One region of the Devosia sp. A449 genome, then DNA from elsewhere that is predicted to be linked to it. Evidence: predicted binding sites of a transcription regulator. Region 1 holds the regulator's gene; the other holds the start of a gene.
The links. Region 1 encodes LexA, which represses DNA repair genes until DNA is damaged. Its sites were predicted from a motif close to TGTTCNNNNTGTGTTCNG; they were not measured.

Region 1 (7,292 bases):
TGGCGGGCGCCGGCCATGCCGCAGATCAGCACCTCAATAGCGCCGGAGCGCTCCGGGCTAACGCCCTCGAGCACCTCGCTCAACGCGCCAGGAAACTCTTCGCGCGTCAGCTTGCCCATCCCCTTGGGCGAGCTTCGTTCGAACGCGACGCTGCCATCGGCGCGCACGCCCCAGGCCCGAAGGTTGGAGGTGCCCCAGTCAACGGCTACCCAGTCTGCAATCTCAGTCACGTCGTCTCCTCACCGCCTGCCTCGTCGCGGCGCGACCCTAATGGCTGATATCCGTTTCAGCCAGCCCGATTCTGCGTCAGAGAACAGCCCGGATCGGCCCATGCGGTCCCCTCGTTTGGTAAGGTTTTCAGAGCGTTGAGGAATATCGACGGGCGTGAATTCATCGCCGCGTTCAATTGTATGATTTTTTCTTCGGAATCGCGTTCACTCTGGCGTAAGCCGTGTTAGAACGGCTGCAAACGCGGGCCCGTCGGTGTGTTTCGCGACGCTAGAGGAAAATGACATGACTGCAGGCAATGGCCAGGGCGAGGCGCCCAAGAAACTGCGTTCGCGGGCCTGGTTCGACAATCCCGACAACCCGGATATGACGGCGCTCTATCTTGAGCGCTACATGAATTTTGGCGTGTCGCGGGAAGAACTGCAGTCGGGCAAGCCGATCATCGGCATTGCCCAGACCGGCTCGGATCTCAGCCCCTGCAATCGCCATCACATCGTGTTGGCCGAGCGCGTGCGCGAGGGCATCCGTGAAGCCGGCGGCATCGCCATCGAATTTCCGGTGCATCCGATCCAGGAAACCGGCAAGCGCCCCACCGCCGGGCTCGACCGCAACCTGGCCTATCTCGGCCTCGTCGAAGTGCTGTACGGCTATCCGCTCGATGGCGTGGTGCTGACCATCGGTTGCGACAAGACCACCCCGGCGATGCTGATGGGCGCGGCCACCGTCAATATTCCGGCCATCGCGCTGTCGGTTGGGCCGATGCTGAATGGCTGGCACAAGGGCGAGCGCACCGGCTCGGGCACCATTGTGTGGAAGGCGCGCCAGATGATGGCCGCCGGCGAGATCGACTATGCACAGTTCATCGAGCTGGTGGCGTCGTCGGCGCCGTCGACCGGCTTCTGCAACACCATGGGCACGGCCAGCACGATGAACTCGCTGGCCGAGGCGCTGGGCATGCAATTGCCCGGTTCGGCCGCCATTCCCGCGCCCTATCGCGACCGCCAGGAAATGGCCTATCGCACCGGCAAGCGCATTGTCGACATGGTCCACGAAGACCTCAAGCCGTCCGACATCATGACCAAGGACAATTTCCACAACGCCATCGTGGTCAATTCGGCCATTGGCGGCTCGACCAACGCGCCGATCCATATCAACGCCATTGCCCGCCATATCGGCGTACCGCTGGATATCGATGATTGGCAGGAGCAGGGCCACAAGGTGCCGCTGCTGGTGAATTTGCAGCCGGCCGGCGAATATCTCGGCGAGGATTTCTACCATGCCGGCGGCGTGCCCGCCGTGGTCAACGAGCTGATGACGCAGGGCCTGATCCGCGAGAACGCGCCCACCGTCAACGGCAAGACCATCGGCGAAAACTGCGCCAGCACGGTGATTCAGGACGACAAGGTCATCCGGCATTTCGGCAATCCGCTCAAGGCGGAGGCCGGGTTCCTGGTGCTGCGCGGCAATCTGTTCGACAACGCCATCATGAAGACCAGCGTCATCTCCTCCGAGTTCAAGGAGCGCTACCTCAACAATCCGGCGCATCCCGGCATGTTCGAAGGCAAGGCGGTGGTGTTTGATGGTCCCGAGGACTATCACCACCGCATCGACGATCCGGCGCTGGAAATCGACGAAAACACCCTGCTGTTCATGCGTGGCGCAGGGCCCATCGGCTATCCCGGTGCGGCCGAAGTGGTGAACATGCGGCCGCCCAACTATCTGATCAAGAAGGGCATTCATGCCCTGGCCTGCATTGGCGATGGTCGCCAGTCCGGCACCTCGGGTTCGCCCTCGATCCTCAACGCTTCACCCGAAGCAGCGGCCGGCGGCAATCTGGCTATCCTGCGGACCGGCGACAAGGTGCGCATCGACCTCAACAAGGGGCAGGCCAATATCCTGATCTCGGATGAGGACATCGCCACGCGCCGGGCCGAACTGGAAGCGGCGGGCGGTTACAAATACCCCAAGCACCAGACGCCGTGGCAGGAAATCCAGCGCGGTATCGTCAGCCAGCTGGGCGATGGCGCCATTCTCAAGCCAGCCGAGAAGTATCAGCGCATCGCCCAGACCGAAGGCGTGCCGCGCGACAACCACTAAGCGCACGGCAAAATAGCAAAGGCCCGCATTTCGATGCGGGCCTTTTGTTTTGCCGGTCAGCGCGGGATAGAACCCGCAAAAGAAAAGGGCCACCGCGCTTTCACGCGGTGGCCCTTGACCGAGCAGCGCCGAAGCGCGCTCGCCTTGCTAACTAGAGCAGGGTCAGGTTCGTTGCCGATTCCTTGCCGTCACGGCCGGTCTCGAGCTCGTAGGTCACCTTGTCGTTCTCATACAGGCCCTGCAGGCCCGAACGCTGAACAGCGGAGATGTGGACGAAGGCATCCTTGCCGCCATTTTCAGGCGAAATGAAGCCGAAGCCCTTGGTGGTGTTGAAGAATTTGACGGTGCCGGTGATGACGGACATGATAGTTTCCTTGTGCTCTTACGAGCGGTTATCCAATGGCAACACGCCAAAGGAAAATAACGTTCGCATGGTAGAGAAGGAAGCCACGGTCCGGCACGCCGGCATTAGGCAGCCGACTTAGGCTGAAAACGTATGCCCACTATGTGGCACGAAATGGCGCCGATTGCAAGGTCTCGCGAATAGTGGTTGCAAGAACAATGCAGCAGCCCAAGCAAACCGCCTGCCTGCTTGCTGTTCATCCCCGCCACACCGGCAGTGGGCTACGCCAACGCCGCCCTGATATGGGCCAGCGCCCGGACGAAGATCGGGTGCCAGTCGGGACCCGGCTCGGCCGCCAGCGGCCACCAGAAAAAAGCAAAGCGGTGGCCGCCATCATCCGCGGTGTCAAAAAGCCAGCGTGATTCCAGCGGTCCGGCCTCAACGCGCACAAAATGCCAGAGTTGATCGGGAGCGATAGCAAGGCTGCTGCCCAGGTCGGACGTCACAATGGCTTGGGTGAGGCCGGACTCCTCGGCCAGTTCGCGGAGCGCTCCGGTGGCGATAGTCTCATCAGCCTCAAGCGTGCCCTTGACCAGTTGTACGCCGGCGAGCGGATGCCGAAACACCAGCAGCTCCGGCCCGTCAGACGTGGGGCGGAGCAGCACAGGGCAAAGCTTTTCGATGGGAGCCGGCATGCGAGGATTTATGCCCGTCATGCCGGCCAAAGGTCAAAGCCGTCGGCTCAGTATTTGCGCAAAAGTCCAACCAGACGACCCTGCACCTTGACCCGGTCAGGCGGGAAAATGCGGGTTTCATAGGCGGGATTGGCCGCTTCCAGCGCGATTGTATTCCCCTTGCGGCGCAGGCGTTTAAGGGTTGCTTCCTCATCATCTACCAGAGCAACGATGATCTCGCCGGTGCTGGCGACATCCTGCTTCTTGATGAGCACGGTATCGCCATCGAAAATGCCGGCATCGATCATCGAGTCGCCGCGCACTTCGAGCGCGTAATGCTCGCCGCTGCCCAGCATTTCGGGCGGCACCATGATGGTGTGGGAATGGGTCTGGATCGCCTCGATCGGCGTGCCGGCGGCGATGCGGCCCATGACCGGGATGGCGATCGGCCTTGCATAGTCATCAGCGGCCGACATGCGCGAGGGGGGCGACGCCACCTTGCCCAGATTGCCTTCGATGACCGAGGGCTCGAAGCGGGTCTTGCGGCCGCCAAGCGATGGGTTCATCGAATCGGGGAGCTTGACCACCTCCAATGCCCGGGCCCGGTTGGGCAGGCGGCGGATGAAGCCACGTTCCTCGAGTGCGGTGATCAGCCGGTGGATGCCCGATTTGGATGCCAGGTCGAGCGCATCCTTCATCTCATCAAAGGATGGTGGAATACCGCTTTCCTTCATCCGCTCGTGGATGAACATCAGCAGCTCGTGTTGTTTGCGCGTGAGCATGGACCCCTCGGGAGCAGAATCGGAACATAGACGGAACGACCATACGTGTTCCAGTTATGTTCTGCAATATCCCTTGGGCTTTTACTGTCAGAAACCGTCCACGGGGAGGGCTTCGACTAGCGTGCCGGCGGGTTGGCCGGGGTCGTTTTCGGGCTGGATAATCAGCATATCGGCGCGCGCCAGCGACGAGGTATGGCCGCTGTCGGTTTGCGAAATAGGCAGCAATTGCAAGCCGTTAGCTGTGTGCAATAGCTGCGCGCGCATGAAGTGGCGGCGGGCAGTATTGGGTGGGGTCGGACCAGCCAGCGGAAGGTGCCAGGGGGTGGGTTCGGGGTGGCCGAGCCAGGCGCGGAGGGCAGGGCGGATGAAGACCATGGCGGTGACCATGGCGGAGACCGGATTTCCGGGCAGGCCGAAGATCAGCGTCTTGCCTTTTGTCCCAAACATCAAGGGCTTACCGGGGCGCATGTTGATGCGCCAGAAGTCCAGCTTCACGCCGAGATCGAGCAAAACCGCCTGCACGATGTCATGATCGCCGACGCTGGCGCCGCCAGTAGTCACCAAGATATCTGGCGGATTGTCGAAGATTTCTGCCAGCATGCTGGCAAGTTTCTTGCGGTTATCTTGCGCGATGCCGTGGTCGGTAACAGATTGGGCGTAGGGAGCGAACAAAGGAGCCAGACCAAAGCTGTTTGATGCAACAATCTGGTCGGCTCCGAGTGGGTTGCCGGGCAGCACCAATTCGTCGCCGGTGGCGAGCAGGGCAATGTTCGGCCGTTTGGCGACGCCCAAAGTTGCGGCATTGGCGGCGGCGGCGACGGCGAGGTGCATCGGGGCGAGGCGCATGCCCGGATCGAGCAATTGCTGGCCGGTGGCAAAGTCGTTGCCGCGGGGGCGAATGCTGTGACCGAGCCGGGCTGGGGCGGTGAAACGGACGACGCCGTCCGCTGCGACGGCCTCTTCCTGCATGATGACGGTATCGGCGCCGGGGGGCGCCGGGGCGCCGGTGAAGATGCGGACGGCCTGGCCGGGCTCAATTGTGCCGGAGAAGCCGGCACCGGCTTGCGAGGTGCCGACAATGGTCAGGGCGTGGCCGTCGACCACATCGGCGGCGCGCATGGCGTAGCCGTCCATGGCGCTGGCGTTGAAGGGGGGCTGGTCGTGAGTGGCGAGCAGTGGCTCAAGCAGGACGCGACCGGCCGCCTGGGCGAGCGGCACGGTTTCCAGCGTCGGGGCAGGAACGCGGTTGAGGATGGCGGCGATGGCGGATTCGACCGGTAGCAGGCTCATGGCCGGGAGAAGTCGCCGGATTTGCCACCGGATTTTTCCAGCAGGCACATGTCGGTGATGGTCATGCCGCGATCGATGGCCTTGGCCATGTCGTAAAGGGTGAGCGCGGCGGTCGAGGCGGCGAGCAGCGCTTCCATTTCGACGCCGGTCTGGCCGGTGGTTTCCGCCGTGGCGTGGATGAGAATCGCTTCGGCTCCGTCCTGCTCGATATCGACGCTGACCTTGGTCAGCGGAATCGGATGGCAGAGCGGAATGAGGTCGCTGGTCTTTTTGGCGGCCATGATGCCGGCGATGCGGGCCACGGCCAGCGCATCGCCCTTTTTGAGACCGCCGCCCATGATCAGGGCGATGGTTTCGGCCCGAGCCAGAATGCGGGCCTGGGCCACGGCGCGGCGACGGGTGACGGCCTTATCGCCGATATCGACGATATGGGCCTCGCCCTTGGCGTTGAGGTGGGTGAGGCCCTGGGTCATCAGGCGACGACCTGTGATGCGCCGGTCAGCAGGGTGCGGGTGGCGGCGGCCACGTCGTCCTGCCGCATCAGGCTTTCGCCGACGAGGAAGGTGCCGATATTGGCGTCGCGGTCGAGCATCAGCACGTGGTCGTGGGTGACGATGCCGCTCTCGCTGACCAGCAGGGTGGATTTGGGCACGCCGACGGCCAGCTTGACCGACGTGTCGAGCGTGGTTTCGAAGGTGCGCAGATTGCGGTTGTTGATGCCGATAAAGCTCGCATCCAGCGCCAGCGCCCGGTCGAGTTCGAGCTGGTCATGCACTTCCACCAGCGCGTCCATCTTCCACTCATGGGCGGCGTCGAGCAGATAGCGCGCCACGTCATCGCCTACAGCGGCGAGGATGATCAGGATACAGTCGGCACCCCAGGCGCGGGCTTCGGCCACCTGATAGGTTTCAAACAGGAAGTCCTTGCGCAGTACCGGCAATTGGGTCGCGGCGCGGGCTTGCTTCAGAAATTCCGGCGAGCCCTGAAAGCTGGGGCCATCGGTGAGCACCGAGAGGCACGCCGCGCCGGCCGATTCATAGGCGCGGGCGATGGCTGCCGGGTTGAAATCGGCGCGGATCAGTCCCTTGGAGGGGCTGGCCTTCTTCACCTCGGCGATCAGCGCATAATCGCCGGCCGCGCGTTTGGCCTTGAGGGCTTTGACAAAGCCGCGCGTCGGCGGCTGGTCGTGGGCCTGAGCCACCACTTCGGCCCAGGGGCGCAGGGCTTTGGCTGCCGCGATTTCTTCGCGCTTATAGACTTCAATCTGCTGGAGTATATCGCTCATTGCTCTCGTCCGTTCGAAACCGCCACGAGGCGGGCGAGGGTTTGTTTGGCTTTGCCGCTGTCGATCACCGCAGCGGCGGCTTCGGCGCCTTCGCGCAGATCGGCAACCTTGTCGGCGACGATCAGCGCCGCGCCGGCATTGAGTAGCACAATATCCCGATACGCGCCCGGCGCGCCGTCGAACAGGGCATGGATGGCGGCGGCGTTGTATTCCGGGTCAGCGCCGAGCAGGTCTTTTGGATCATGCCGCTTGAGGCCGGCCTGTTCGGGCGTCACCTCGAAGCTGCGCAGATCGCCATTGGCAATCTGGGCGACGAAGCTGGGGCCGGTAACGGTGATTTCGTCGAGCCCGTCGCTGCCATGCACCACCCAGGCCTTGATGGCGCGATTGGCGAGCAGGGCGGCGGCCACGGGCTCCACCCATTCCTGGGCATAGACGCCCAGCATGTAGCGGCGCACGCCGGCCGGGTTGGATTGCGGCCCGAGCAGGTTGAACATGGTGCGCACGCCCAGCTCGGCGCGAGCGGGGCCGACATGGCGCATGGTTGGATGGTGGCTGGGCGCGAACATGAAGCCGATGCCGGCGTCGCGGAT
Region 2 (7,292 bases), on a different contig from region 1:
AGGAAATTCAGCCGCTCGCGGATTTCCTTGAGGATACGCTCGCCGATCAACTGCTGATTGGGGGTGAAGGCCTCGGGCAGCGCAGCGAACCACTCGACGGCATTGCGAATGGATTTCTCGGTGACCTGGCCGATATGCAGGCCGTTGATTTTGACTGCCAGCGTCTCCGGCTTCAGCCGATAGCCGCCGCAGGCAAAGCAGGGCTTGGCCGACATGTATTTTTCGATTTCTTCGCGCATACCGGCGCTTTCGGTTTCCTTGTAGCGACGCTCAAGGTTGCCGATGACGCCTTCGAAGGCCTTGGTGGTCTTGTATTGGCGCAACCCGTCATCATAGACGAAATCGACCTTGTCCTTGCCGGTGCCATAGAGCACGGCATGCTGGACCTCGAAGGGCAGCTCGTTCCAGGCGGTGCCGGTCGAGGCGCCATACATCTTCACCACGGCCTGCAGGGTCTGCAGATAATAGGGCGCACTGGTCTTGGACCAGGGCAGGATGGCGCCGTCCTTGATCGACAGGGTCGGGTCCGGCACGATCTGGTCGGGATCGATCTTCTGTTCCGTGCCGAGGCCATCGCAGGCCGGGCAGGCGCCGAAGGGATTGTTGAACGAAAACAGACGCGGCTCGATTTCGGCAATGGTGAAGCCGGACACCGGGCAGGCGAATTTTTCCGAGAAGGTGGTCTGCTTGAGCGTACCGTCCTCGGTCTTCTCATCGGCGAATTCGATCAGCGCGATGCCATCGGCCAGCTTCAGCGTCGTCTCAAAGCTCTCGGACAGGCGGCCGGAAATGTCGGGGCCGACGACGACGCGGTCGACCACCACTTCGATGTCGTGCTTGAACTTCTTGTCGAGGGCAGGGGCGTCCTCGATCTCGTGATATTCGCCATCGATCTTGACGCGCTGGAAGCCCTTGCGCATCAGATCGGCCAGTTCCTTCTTGTATTCGCCCTTGCGACCACGGGCGATCGGCGCGAGCAGGAACAGGCGGGTGCCCTCGGGCAGCTCCAGCACCTTGTCGACCATCTGGCTGACGGTCTGGCTTTCGATGGGCAGGCCGGTGGCCGGCGAATAGGGCACGCCGACGCGGGCAAACAGCAGGCGCAGATAGTCGTATATCTCGGTGACCGTGCCAACGGTAGAGCGCGGGTTACGCGACGTGGTCTTCTGCTCGATGGAAATTGCGGGCGACAGGCCCTCGATATGTTCCACATCGGGCTTCTGCATCATTTCGAGGAACTGGCGGGCATAGGCCGACAGCGACTCGACATAACGCCGCTGGCCTTCGGCATAGATGGTGTCGAATGCCAGGGAGGATTTTCCGGACCCCGACAGGCCCGTCATCACGATGAGGCTGTCACGCGGCAGCCGGAGGTCGATGCCCTTGAGATTGTGCTCGCGGGCGCCGCGGACGACGATCTCTCGGTTCTGGCTGGGCTTTAGCGTCATCATTTCAGTCCATGGCTCGGTGCGCCGAGATAGCGGCACGGCGGCAGAAGGCTTGGGGTCGGGAAGACCAGACAGATAGGCGCGGCCTGCTCCTGCTGCAAGCGGCTCGCGCGCATGGCCGTCCGGCGGTCCGCTCACCTTAGCGTGTCCCCCAAGCTTGCCAAAGCGTCATTCGCGACAAGAACATAAACAGAACGAACAGGATTCGGTCAAGGGAGAACATGCTGGCCCCCAAAGTGGTTGCGCCCCGATGTCGGCCAAGCCTGCTGACAGGATGTGTCAGCAGCGCCGCGCTGCCGCAGAAATGCCGCAATCGGTTCCCGCAGGCCGGTTTCGCTGTGCTACCATTCCAGTCTGGCCGACAATCCTGCGGCCTGTCCCGACACTGATCGGATTTTCATGAACATTCCCGCATGGACGAAACCCGCGCTGTACGGCGCGGCGACTGGCGCCGTTGCCCTGGCCATCATCGGCTTTACCTGGGGCGGCTGGGTGACCGGCGGTAGCGCCCAGGAGGCAGCAGCGAAGTTGTCGGCCAGCAATCTGGCGACGGCGCTGACGCCGTATTGCGTGGAGCGTTCGAAGTCCGATCCGCAGGCTGGCGTCGTGCTGGCCGAATTCACCGCGGCATCGGCCTTCTCGCGCCGCGGCATCATCGAAAAGTCAGGCTGGGCGACTCCGCTCGGAGCCGAGGCACCCAACAAGGTTCTGGCCGAGGCCTGTGCGCTGGCGCTGACGCCAGCCTGATCTGTCGCCGGTCCCGCCCTGATGGGGAGGGGCCGGCTTGACAGGTCAGTTTGAATTGGAACATAAAGGGAACGAACAGTGTTGTTTAAAACAATCGGTTCCCGCGCGCTTTCCGCTGTCGGAAGCGGTAAAGTCGCGGCCGCACATCTGCTGGACCGCCGTTGAGGCGGCAGGGCTGTGCAACCGGTAAGTAAGCGTCCCAGGCCACGACAGGGCGGGACTGAATAAAAAGGAATTCGCCATGGCAGGCAGCGTGAACAAGGTCATTCTGGTCGGCAATCTCGGCGCCGATCCCGAAGTGCGTAACCTTCCCAGCGGCGGCAAGGTGGTCAATCTGAGCGTTGCCACTTCGGAGTCCTGGAAGGACAAGAATACCGGCGAGCGCCGCGAAAAGACCGAGTGGCACCGCGTGGTGATCTTCTCGGAAGGGCTGGCGCGCGTGGCGGAAAGCTATCTGCGCAAGGGCAGCAAGGTCTATCTCGAAGGCCAGTTGCAGACCCGCAAGTGGCAGGACCAGTCCGGCGCCGACAAATATTCCACCGAAGTGGTGCTGCAGGGCTTCAACTCGAACCTGACGCTGCTCGATGGTCGCGGCGAAGGCGAAGGCGCCGGCGCGCCGCGCGGCAATGAGGGTGGCTATGGCAATGAAGGCGGCGGTTTCCGCGGCGTTCAGGGTGGTGGCGGCGGTGCCCGTCGGCCCCAAGCCAACGCCCCGGCCTTCGAGCCCGGCGGCATGGATGACGACATCCCGTTCTAGGAACGGCAGCAAAGGGGGGCAGCGGCTCCCCTTTTTTGTATGTGGGCAATGACGGTGGGAGGGGGCGGGCCGGCAGCCAGTCAGTCAGTCAGGCAGTCAGGCAGGCAGCCTACCAGCATCGGTCAGGTGGCGAACACGCAAAACGTGTTGCGACCGGCGGCCTTGGCCGCATAAAGCGCGGTGTCGGCCTGGCGGAACAGGTCCTCCGGCGCGCCGCCGCGATATGACGCGACGCCGACCGAGGCGCTGAGCGTGAGGGTCTGGCCCAACCGGGTGAGCGGGCGGCCCATGGTGCCGACAATGCTCGCGGCCTGCGCTTTGACCGCGTCGGGCGCGATGTCGGGGCCGAGCAGCGCGGCAAATTCGTCGCCGCCGATCCGCGCCACCAGATCGGCGCCGACGCAGCTTTCGCTCAGCCGCAGCGCCGCCTCCTTGAGGCATTCGTCGCCCACGGCATGGCCGTAGGTGTCGTTGACCTGCTTGAAGCCGTCGAGGTCGACCAGCAGCAGGGTGCCGACGGTGTGATACCCGGCGTCGAGCTGGATCAGCCGGGCCTGGAACAGGCTGCGATTGGCGAGGCCGGTCATAACGTCGAATTCGGCCAGATAGCGCGTGCGGTCGGCCATCAGCTTTTCGTCGGTGATGTCCTGCTTCATGCCGAAAATGCGTTTGGCCACGCCATCCTGGCTATCCACCGCACCGGTCAGCCGCATCCAGCGATGCTTGCCGGTGGTGGTGATGATTTCCACGTCGAGCCCGAAATCCGTGCAGGTCCGGATCGCCTCGGCGCGCGCCGCTTCCATCTTCAGGCGGGAGGCATCGGTATAGAGGGTGAGCGTCTGCTCCCTGGTAATGGGCGCACCGTGCGGGACCTCGAAAATGTCATAGACGCTGTCGGTCCAGGCGATGGCATTGTCGGCCAGATCGCATTGCCAGACCCCGATCCGCGCCGTGGCCGAGGCCCGGTCGAATAGCTGGCGCCGCAACTGGTCCTCGGCCTCCAGCGCGGCGATACGCCCGGCCTGGGATTGGATGGTGCGGTTTTGTCGGCTGATGGTGGCGCGGGCAAAAATATCCTGCGCCAGCGCCACGATGCGCTCGGCCATCTGGCGACTGCGCGGGCGCGCGTCGAACAGGCTGAGCAGCAGCGGCGGGCGATCAGAGGCGGCGGGCAGCTGCAGGCCGGCATAAAAGCGGGCGCCGACAATGGCGGTATCGGCCATGACCAAGGGGTATTCCGCCGCCAGCGCACGCGCCTCCAGCCCGGCCAGATTCTGCGTGATATTACCCACCGACGCGATGGTCATCACATTGTCAGCGGCAAGGCTGGTCAACCGCGCGCTGCCCACGCCAAGCAGCTTGGCAAGACGGCGCAGGCGGCCGTCAAAGGCATGGTCGTGTGGGAAGTCACCGGCGAAGGCCGGTTCTGCAGAGGGGGCGGTGGCAGCAAGGCTACGCAATTGGGCGATCCTACGAACTACCGAACGCTAGCGTGTCGTGGTTAAGATTTCTTCAGTGCCAAGGCCATGGATTTAAAAAGAAATTGGGCGACCGGCGGGTCGCCCGACCGGGGTCAGCGGGAGAACGGCACTTCGGCGCGCAGGCTATCGCCATTTTCGACATAGACCACCTCAAAGGTCACCTTAATGGCGTCGGCATTGAGGGTGATCTGGGCGCTGATATTGAGCGGCTTGCCGGTTTCGTCCTTCTCGCGCTCGCGCAGGTTGAAGATGAGGCTGCTACCGCGCTTCTGGCCCACGGCCACGCCGGTAAAGGTGGCGTTGGAGCTCATCGCCGCTTCAAAGCGCTTATTGGCTTCGACATAGACCATGGTGCCGGCTACCGACAATTGCGTGCCGGCCAGGGTGCAGCGACCATTATAGTTCACCTTGTCCTGATTGCCCTGCGTCAGGGACATGCGGCAGACCACGGTTTCGGTATTGGCGCCGATCAGCACGCCGCGCCCGCGCCAGTCCCCGATATAGGACTTCAGCAGGGCAGCATCAGCGGGGCCGGCCAGGGCAGGGACGCTGCCAGCAGAAGCCAGCAGACCAGCGAGGGCGACAGCGCGCCACAGGGGTCTGAAATAGGTCATTTAAGCAAAGCCTCCAGTGAAATCGCGCCCCCCGGCAATTCGACACCGAGGCCCGGACCAAACCGTCGCAGAATCAGCGTCACCAGCATTTTGGCGGGCGCTCGATGAGCCCGCAAGCGGCAGTATTCAGGGCGCGCCTTCCGTGCCACCTTCGCCGGTGACGGTGTCCCCCATCGGGTCGTCGGGCGTCGGCTCGTGGTCGGCGGTGCGCACGCGGATCTTGCCCAGCGGGTGAAAGAATTTGCCGCCGGCGGCCAGCAGCGCCGGCAGGATGAACAGGTCGCCCACGAGGGCGAAGGCAAGCGTCGAAACGAACAGCGTGCCGAACAGCGCCACCTGCGGCAGCTCGGAGAAGGTGACAATCACCACGCCCGAACACAGGATGATCGTGGTGGCGACGATGGCACCGCCGATGCGATCCAGCGTGTGCTTGACCGCTTCGAGATGCGGCCGGCCTTCCTCGCGCCGCGCATGCAGATAATGCGACAGGAAATGCACCGTATCGTCGACGGCGATGCCGAAGGCGATGGTCAGGGCAATGACCGTGGTCAGCTGCAACCCCTGACCGGTGAAATATAGCCAGGCAATGGTGCCCAGCACCGGGAACAGATTGGGGATGGCCGAGGCCAGCGCCACCCGGGAGGATTGGAAGGCAAAGCCGATCAGCCCGATATTGACGATGACCGACAGCGTCAGATCCAGTTGCAACCCGGTGACGATATTATCCGTGGCGAAGGTGGTGAGGATGCGGAAGCCGCCGATTTCGGCGCCGGTGACGCCGGCAGCGTCCATCTCCGCATTCACATCGGCGACCAACTGCTTGAGATCGTCGGAATCGATGATGGTCGGCATGAAGCCGGTGACCAGCGCCTGGCTGCCATCATCGGTAACGAAGCGCTTACGCATGAAGGGGCCAACAGCGTCGAACACGTCCTCGCGGGTAAAGCCGTTATCGGTGTAGTTGGTCAGCGCGGCGGCCGAAATGACCTTGTTCTCGCCGAGATGGGCTTCGAGAATATCGTGCACGATGCGGATGGTGTCGAAGTCGCGCGGCGTTACATTGGGGTCATGATCCTGCAGCGGCACGCGGATATAGAGCGGCGCCACGCCACCGACGCCCTCATCGATCTCGGCAGCGGCGGTCAGCGCGCTGGAATCGGTGGCGACGAAATCCTCGAAGGAGAAATGCGGCTTGATCAGCGCGTAGGGGATCAGCAGCACCAGCGTGACCACGATGGCGGCGATGGATAGCGGGCGGCCGAACCGGCTGGCCAGGAACCAGCTCAGCGGCAGCGGCGCGGTCAGCACCAGACTGCTGCGCTTGGGGGCCTTGAAGCCCATGCGGATCGCCGCCTTGAGCATCAGCGGCATGAAGGTCATCAGGCAGACAAACAGCAGGAAGGTGCCGATGGCACCGGCGAAGGAGAATTCGCGAATGCCCTGGCCCGGGGTCAGCGCCAGCGAGGCAAAGCTGATCAGCGTGGTGAGCATGGTCAGCCCGGCGGCCGGGCCGACCAACTTAACCGTGGCATCAACCGCCTTGTTGGGCTCCATGCCGTCGCGCCAATAGGCGAGCCAGTTGAAGATGAAGAACATCGACTCGGCAAAACTGATCACCAGGACCAGCGTGGTGACGATGATGGTGAGAAAGGAGAACGAGCCGAAGAACAGCAGGATCATGCCCATCGACCACATCACCGACAGGAACGGCGTGGCCGCCACCAGCAAGGCGGCGGGCAGCGAGCGCAGCGCCAACAGGGCGATCAGCGCGCCGAGGCCAAAGCCCCAGACGGTGAATTTGACCTGGTCGTCCACCGCGGCATTGAGCATTTCCGAGGTCCAGATTGGCGGACCGGTCAGCTCGATGGTGATGTTTTCGTCCTGATAGGGGGCCACGGTGGCGCGCAGGCTGGCGATCATCGCCCTGGTGCCGTCGCCCTTGGTCATGGATTGGTCGGGGAAGACGATCAGCACCACCCCGTCCAGATCGGGGGTGATGAGGTTGCGCATCATCGGATCGTTCTGCTGCAAATCGCCCAGCGCCCGGGCGACTTCGGCAAAATCGTCCATGCCCTCGGGCACGGCCGGAACCGAACCGCCCCTGCCATCAGGCTTGCGCAGGGAGAAGGGCGACATGGTGCCCACGGCGAATTCATTGAGCTCGAGGTCGAAGGCCAGTTCGCGCACGCGTTCCAGCGTTTCCGGCTCGGTCAGGCGCGGCGTGCTGACCAGCACATAGATGTCG

Region 2: ssb (single-stranded DNA-binding protein) is a predicted target of LexA. The motif match lies at 2,252-2,269, and genes of this name have one in related genera.

What each region holds. Positions count from the first base shown of each region.
Region 1 covers NZ_JBTMWU010000002.1:547,128-554,419, forward strand. The annotation lists gene ACX3OW_RS08540 (2-dehydro-3-deoxygalactonokinase) at 1-230, opposite strand, end outside; gene ACX3OW_RS08545 (IlvD/Edd family dehydratase) at 514-2,325, shown strand; gene ACX3OW_RS08550 (cold-shock protein) at 2,477-2,689, opposite strand; gene ACX3OW_RS08555 (NUDIX hydrolase) at 2,950-3,363, opposite strand; gene lexA (transcriptional repressor LexA) at 3,411-4,124, opposite strand; gene ACX3OW_RS08565 (molybdopterin molybdotransferase MoeA) at 4,212-5,414, opposite strand; gene moaC (cyclic pyranopterin monophosphate synthase MoaC) at 5,411-5,887, opposite strand; gene trpC (indole-3-glycerol phosphate synthase TrpC) at 5,887-6,699, opposite strand; gene trpD (anthranilate phosphoribosyltransferase) at 6,696-7,292, opposite strand, start outside.
Region 2 covers NZ_JBTMWU010000009.1:1,872-9,163, forward strand. The annotation lists gene uvrA (excinuclease ABC subunit UvrA) at 1-1,448, opposite strand, end outside; gene ACX3OW_RS19100 (hypothetical protein) at 1,848-2,195, shown strand; gene ssb (single-stranded DNA-binding protein) at 2,437-2,952, shown strand; gene ACX3OW_RS19110 (diguanylate cyclase domain-containing protein) at 3,075-4,412, opposite strand; gene ACX3OW_RS19115 (hypothetical protein) at 4,526-5,047, opposite strand; gene ACX3OW_RS19120 (efflux RND transporter permease subunit) at 5,174-7,292, opposite strand, start outside.